Regions from separate parts of the Micromonospora sp. NBC_01392 genome, predicted to be linked through region 1. Evidence: predicted binding sites of a transcription regulator. Region 1 holds the regulator's gene; the other holds the start of a gene.
The links. The regulator HrcA, encoded in region 1, represses chaperone genes, less so after heat shock. The targets are predictions, from matches to a motif close to GGTTNGCACNCTCNNNNNGAGNGTGCNAACC.

Region 1 (3,408 bases):
GCATCGGCGTACCCCCGGGAGGTGATCCGCGCGTCGAGCGTGCCCCGGCCGACGGCGGTGACGACGGCGGCGGCCGTGCCGCCCCGGCCGTCGGCGAGCAGCAGCTCCTCGCCGACGCGCAGCCGCTGCACGGTGGCCGCGTGGTGGCCCTCCGGGCCGTCCAGCGTCACCGTGTCGCCGGTGGGCAGCGCCTCGACCAGGAACAGCGGCGCCGACACGTCAGGGGTGCCCGTTGAAGGCGTCGCGCATCCGGGAGAAGAAGCCGCCCTGCTTGGTCAGCTCGGCGACCTCCTCGCCGCGGGTCTTGGCGAAGTCGCGCAGCATCCGCTCCTGGTCGGCGTCGAGCTTGGTCGGGGTCCGCACGTCCAGGTGGACGTAGAGGTCACCCCGGCCGGTGCCGCGCAGGTGCGGCACGCCGCGGGCCCGCAGCCGCAGCGTGCTGCCCGGCTGGGTGCCGGCCTTCACGTCGACGGTCTCCTCGCTGTCCAGCGTCTTGATGGTCAGCCGGGTGCCGAGCGCGGCGGCGGTCATCGGCACCGTGACCCGGCAGTGCAGGTCGTCACCCTTGCGGGAGTAGACGTCGTGGGTCCGCTCGTGGATCTCGACGTAGAGGTCGCCGGCGGTGCCGCCACCCGGGCCGACCTCGCCCTGCTGGGCCAGCCGGATCCGCATGCCGTCCTCGACGCCGGCCGGGATCTTGACGGTCAGCGAGCGGCGGGTCCGCACCCGCCCGTCACCGGCGCAGGTCGGGCAGGGGTGCGGGATCGTGGTGCCGTAGCCCTGGCAGACGGTGCACGGCCGGGCGGAGACCACCTGACCGAGGAACGTCCGCTGCACCGACTGCACCTCGCCGCGGCCGCCGCACGCCTCGCAGGTGGCCAGGTGGGTGCCGGCGGCGGTGCCGGCGCCGGAGCAGGTGGTGCAGAGCACCGCGGTGTCGACAGTGATCGGCGCCTCGACGCCGAACGCGGTCTCGTTGAGGTCCAGCTCCAGCCGCAGGATCGCGTCGGCGCCCGGCCGGGTACGCGGCCGGGGACCCCGGCTGCCGCCCGCCGCGCCGCCGAAGAACGCGTCCATGATGTCCTGGAAGCCGACGAACGGGCCGGCGCCGCCCGGGCCACCCGCGCCCGCGCCCCCGCCGCCCGGGGCGAGCGGGTCGCCACCCAGGTCGACGATCTGCCGTTTCCGGTCGTCCGAGAGGACCTCGTACGCGGCGTTGATGTCCTTGAACTTCTCCTGTGCCTCCGGGTCCGGATTGACGTCCGGGTGGTACTGCCGCGCCAACTTCCGGTAGGCACGCTTGATGTCATCGTCGGAGGCGTCCCGGCTCACGCCGAGAATGCCGTAGTAGTCCCTGGCCACTGCGTTCGGTGTCCTCATGTTCGTCTCGCGTCGCCGGTCGCCGGCCGTTCCCGGCCGTCGGCCCTGACTGGTCAGTTCTGGGCCAGCAGTTCGCCCACGTAGCGTGCCACGGCCCTCACCATGGCGATATTGCCGGGGTAGTCCATCCGGGTGGGCCCGAGCACACCGAGCCCACCGACGATCGTGGCACCCGGGCCGTAACCGGTGCTGACCACCGACGCGGCCCGGAGATTGTCGATCTCGTTCTCGTCGCCGATGAGCACCCGGGTGGTGTTGCTCGGCTCGGTCTCGCCGATCAGCTTGAGCAGCACGACCTCCTCTTCGAGCGCCTCGAGGATGGGGCGCAGCGAGCCCTGGAAGTCGAGCAGGCCGCCCCGGGTGAGGTTGGCGGTGCCGGCCAGGGCGATCCGTTCCTCGTGCCGCTCGACGAGCGTCTCCAGCAGCACGGTGGAGAGCGTGGTCATGGCCGGGCGCAGGTGCGGCGCGGACTCCTCGACAAGCGCCTGCACCAACGGGGGCGTCTCGGCGAGCTGGCTGCCGACCAGCTTCTCGTTGACCAGCCGGCGCAGGTCGGTCACGTGTTCGGCGGGGACCGGGGCGGGCAGCTCGACCAGCCGCTGCTCGACCCGCCCGGTGTCGGCGATCATGACGACCATCAGCCGGGTGGTGGAGATCGGCACCAGCTCCAGGTGGCGCACCTTGGAGCGGGCCAGGCTCGGGTACTGCACCACGGCCACCTGCCGGGTGAGCTGGGCCAGCAGCCGGACCGTGCGGTGCACCACGTCGTCGAGGTCGACGGCGCCGACCAGGAAGCGCTCGATCGCCCGACGCTCGGCCGGGCTGAGCGGCTTGACCCGGGAGAGCCGGTCGACGAAGAGGCGGTAGCCGCGGTCGGTGGGCACCCGGCCGGCGCTGGTGTGCGGCTGCCGGATGTAGCCCTCCTCCTCCAGCACCGCCATGTCGTTGCGCACGGTCGCCGGTGAGACGCCGAGCTGGTGCCGCTCGACCAGGGCCTTGCTGCCCACCGGCTCCTGCGTGGCCACGTAGTCCTCGACGATGGCGCGCAGCACGGCGAGCTTGCGGTCGTCGAGACCCATCTCCCCACCTCCTGACGCACCTCGGCCGGGCGACGCGCGGCATCCGCCGGGCGACTGGCACTCGACTGTAGCGAGTGCCAGTCTACGTCGGCACCCCCGTCGGCGCGATGATCAGCGCCGCACCCCGGGTGCGGTCCGTCGTGTCCGGGCGGCGCGTCGGGCCGAACAGCCCTGGTGCCGCTTGCCCCCGGGACCTACCGTGACGTCCATGACTGAACCTCCTCGCCCTCCCGGAGCGGGGGACCCCGGCCCCCAGCCCGACCCGTTCCCGCCGTCGGCGCCGTACGGCTCCTCGCCGGCCGACGAGCCCCCCACCGCACCACTGTCCGGGGCGCCGGGTGGGGGCGGCTATCCCCCGCCCGGCGGTTATCCGCCCCCGGGCGGCCAGCCTCCGCCGGGTGGCTATCCCCCGCCGGGTGGCTATCCCCCACCCGGTGGTGACACGCCGGGCTACGGCGCGCCCGGCGGTGGCGCCCCGGGCTACGGCGCGCCGGGCGGCGGCTACCCCGCCGGCGGCTCCTACGGCCCGCCGGCCGGCTACGCCAACAACGACGACAAGACCTGGGCCCTGGTGGCGCACTTCGGCGGCGCGGCCGGGATGCTGATCGGCGGCGGCGTGCTGGGCTGGATCGCGCCGCTGGTGGCGCTGCTGGCCCGGGGCAACCAGTCCCCGACCGTGCGGGCGCACGCGGTCGCCGCGCTGAACTTCCAGCTCATCTGGTCGATCATCGCGCTGGTCGGCTGGATCCTCACCTGCATCCTGATCGGCCTGGTGGTCGGCTTCGGCGCCATGATCGTCGGCATCATCTTCGGCATCCTGGGCGGCGTGAAGGCCAACGAGGGGCAGCTCTACCGCTACCCGATGTCGGCCAGCCTGATCAAGTGACAGTCGCCGGCCGGTCCCGCGCGGCGGGGCCGGCCGGACCGGTCAGGGCAGCAGGTCGCGGAC
Region 2 (3,408 bases), 910 kb from region 1:
GTCATCGCCTGATCGCTACCGGCCGTCGCCCACGGCCGAACCACCCCGACCGGGGCTGCGATGCCGCCCCGCACCGTGGAAGATCATGAGCCGTTCCAGCCGTTGCCGCTGAGGAGGGCCCATGTCCGACCTGCCCCCGTCGGGTTCCACCGAGCCGGTGCCCCCGGCCGACCCGGCCCGGCCCACGCCGCCCGCCGGGCCGGTGCCGGAGCAGTCGGGTCCGTCCGGCTCGCAACTGCCCGCCGGGCCGGTGCCGGACCAGTCCGGGCCGCAGCCGCCCGCTGCCGGCCAGCCGCCCGCCGGGCCGGTGCCGGAGCAGTCCGGGTCGTCCGGGCCGCAGCTGCCCGCCGCCGGTCAGACGCCCGCCGGTCAGACGCCCGCCGGTCAGACGCCCGCCGGTCAGACGCCCGCCGGCCAGGTGCCCGCCGGCCAGGTGCCCGCCGGTCAGGCGCCCGTCGATCCGTGGGCCGACCTGACCACCGCCGGTCGGCCGTACTCCGCCCCGCCGGCCGGCTGGCCCCACTCGGCCCCGCCGGCCGGCTGGCCCGCACCGGAGCCCGCGCCGCCCGGTTGGCCCGCCACACCGGACGTCCCGTCGGGCTGGTCCGCGCCGGGCTTCGACCCGGGGGCGCCGAGCCTGCCCGGTACCCCGCCGCCCGGCTGGCCCGCCGCGCCGGCTCTCCCACCGGGCTGGTCCGCGCCGGGCTCCACGCCACCCGCCGGCTGGCCATGGCCCGCCGCCGGGCCGGCGCATCCGGGCCAGCCGATGCCGGGCGTGCCGTTCCCGGGTCAGCCGATGCCGGGTGCGGGGTATCCGGGCCAGCCGATGCCGGGCGTGCCGTATCCGGGCCAGCCGATGCCGGGCGCGGTCTACCCCGGGCCGCCGATGCCGGGCGCCACGTATCCGGGGCACCCGGTGTCCGGGGGTTGGTACCCCGGTCTCGATCCGCAGGACCCGCTGGTCACCCCGCCGTACGCGGGCGTCGGGGGATGGTTCGCGCGGTGCGCCGGCGCGGTGCGGCGGGGGTGGCGGCACCTCCTGCCGATCATGCTGCTCACCCAGGGCGTCCCGGCGGCGGTGATCTCCGTACTCTCGCTCTTCCTGGTTCCCGCCGACGAGATGGCGACCGGCCCGGACGGCGCGCTGGTGCTGCCGGACGGCTACCTGGAGCACGTGTTCGTGTTCTACGGCGCGGTCCTGTTCGCCGCGTTGGTCTTCGGTCCGCTCCAGGCGCTCGGCTGGGGTGCGGGCACCTGGGTGGTCGCCCGGCAGGCGGCCGGCGAGCCGGCCGGCCTGGGTGGGGCGCTCCGGTACGGCGCGCGGCGCGCGCTCGGCCTCTGGGGCTGGACGATCGTCGTCTCGCTGCTGATCACGGTCGGCGCCTGTCTCTGCCTGCTGCCCGGCATCTACGCCGGGTTCGCGGTCGCGTTGTTCGGGCCGGTCTACCTGTTCGAGCGGCAGGAGCCGGTCGGACGGGCCTGGCGGATGTTCCACAACCGCTTCGGCATGGTGCTGGGGCGGGTGGCGCTGGTGGCGTGCGCGCTGGTCGCGGCTGCCGTGCTGGACGCCGTGGTGGGTGCGGTGAGCGGCGCGGCGTTCGGCACCGATCCGATGTCCGGGCCGGGCACCGCGGTCGGCGCGGTGACGTTGGCCGTGGTGGGTGCCGCGCTGGCCGCGCCGGCCTATCTCGCGCAGCTCGTCGGGCTGGTCGTCGCGTACGCCGAGCAGCGGGCCCACGAAGGCCCGGTGAACGCGGCCCGGCTGGCTGCGGAACTCGGCTGAGCGGTGCGGTCGTGCTTGCACTCGGCTAGGGAGAGTGCTAAACAAGTCATTGGCACTCGCGTACGGTGAGTGCCAATGGTCGGGGCGGTAGGGCCACGGCCGCGTCGGTGCCTCAGGGGTGCCGGAGCGGAACGGGGCCGGTCGTCGCGGGCTGTCCGGCCCGACCGAGGAGGACGTCGTCGTCGCCAGGTGGCGACGTCCCCAAGGTGCGTACACCAGACGGCCCATCCGGGCATCCCGGGTGGCCCGTGAGTGTCCAGGAGGACAACGCCGTATGGCCAAGATGATCGCGTTCGACGAAGAGGCGCGCCGCGGCCTCGAGCGGGGCATGAACCAGCTCGCCGACGCCGTGAAGGTGACGCTCGGACCCAAGGGCCGCAACGTCGTGCTCGAGAAGAAGTGGGGTGCCCCCACCATCACCAACGATGGTGTGAGCATCGCCAAGGAGATCGAGCTCGAGGACCCGTACGAGAAGATCGGCGCCGAGCTGGTCAAGGAGGTCGCGAAGAAGACCGACGACGTCGCCGGTGACGGCACGACGACGGCGACCGTCCTGGCCCAGGCTCTGGTCCGCGAGGGCCTGCGCAACGTGGCCGCCGGTGCCAACCCGATGGCCCTGAAGCGGGGCATCGAGGCCGCCGTCTCCAGCGTCTCGGAGGAGCTGCTCAAGCTCGCCAAGGACGTGGAGACCAAGGAGCAGATCGCCTCCACCGCCTCCATCTCCGCCGCCGACCCCAGCGTTGGCGAGATCATCGCCGAGGCGATGGACAAGGTGGGCAAGGAAGGCGTCATCACCGTCGAGGAGAGCAACACCTTCGGCCTGGAGCTTGAGCTCACCGAGGGCATGCGCTTCGACAAGGGCTACATCTCCGCCTACTTCATGACCGACCCGGAGCGTATGGAGGCCGTCTTCGACGACCCGTACATCCTGATCGTCAACAGCAAGATCTCGTCGGTGAAGGACCTGCTCCCGATCCTGGAGAAGGTCATGCAGTCGGGCAAGCCGCTGCTGATCATCGCCGAGGACCTGGAGGGCGAGGCTCTCGCCACGCTGGTCGTCAACAAGGTCCGGGGCACCTTCAAGTCGGTCGCCGTCAAGGCGCCGGGCTTCGGTGACCGCCGCAAGGCCATGCTGACCGACATCGCCATCCTCACCGGTGGCCAGGTCATCAGCGAGGAGGTCGGCCTCAAGCTGGACGCCGTCAACCTCGACATGCTGGGCCGCGCCCGCAAGGTCGTGGTGACCAAGGACGAGACCACCGTGGTCGACGGCGCCGGTGACGCCGAGCAGATCCAGGGCCGGGTGAACCAGATCCGGGCCGAGATCGACAAGAGCGACTCCGACTACGACCGGGAGAAGCTGCAGGAGCGTCTGGCCAAGCTGGCCGGCGGTGTTGCGGTGATCAAGGTCGGCGCGGCCACCGAGGTCGAGCTGAAGGAGCGCAAGCACCGCATCGAGGACGCCGTCCGCAACGCGAAGGCCGCCGTCGAGGAGGGCATCGTCCCGGGTGGTGGCGTCGCGCTGGTGCAGGCCGGCAAGACGGCCTTCGACAAGCTGGACCTGGCCGGCGACGAGGCGACCGGCGCGCAGATCGTCAAGATCGCGCTGGACGCCCCGCTGCGGC

Region 2: groL (chaperonin GroEL) is a predicted target of HrcA. The motif match lies at 1,831-1,861, and genes of this name have one in related genera.

Annotation. Positions count from the first base shown of each region.
Region 1 covers NZ_CP109549.1:5,868,863-5,872,270, forward strand. Annotated here, with positions in the region: gene OG767_RS25375 (16S rRNA (uracil(1498)-N(3))-methyltransferase) at 1-218, opposite strand, end outside; gene dnaJ (molecular chaperone DnaJ) at 220-1,362, opposite strand; gene hrcA (heat-inducible transcriptional repressor HrcA) at 1,434-2,459, opposite strand; gene OG767_RS25390 (DUF4870 domain-containing protein) at 2,668-3,345, shown strand; gene hemW (radical SAM family heme chaperone HemW) at 3,388-3,408, opposite strand, start outside.
Region 2 covers NZ_CP109549.1:6,776,398-6,779,805, reverse strand. Annotated here, with positions in the region: gene OG767_RS29760 (cold-shock protein) at 1-12, shown strand, start outside; gene OG767_RS29755 (hypothetical protein) at 122-1,783, shown strand; gene groL (chaperonin GroEL) at 2,058-3,408, shown strand, end outside.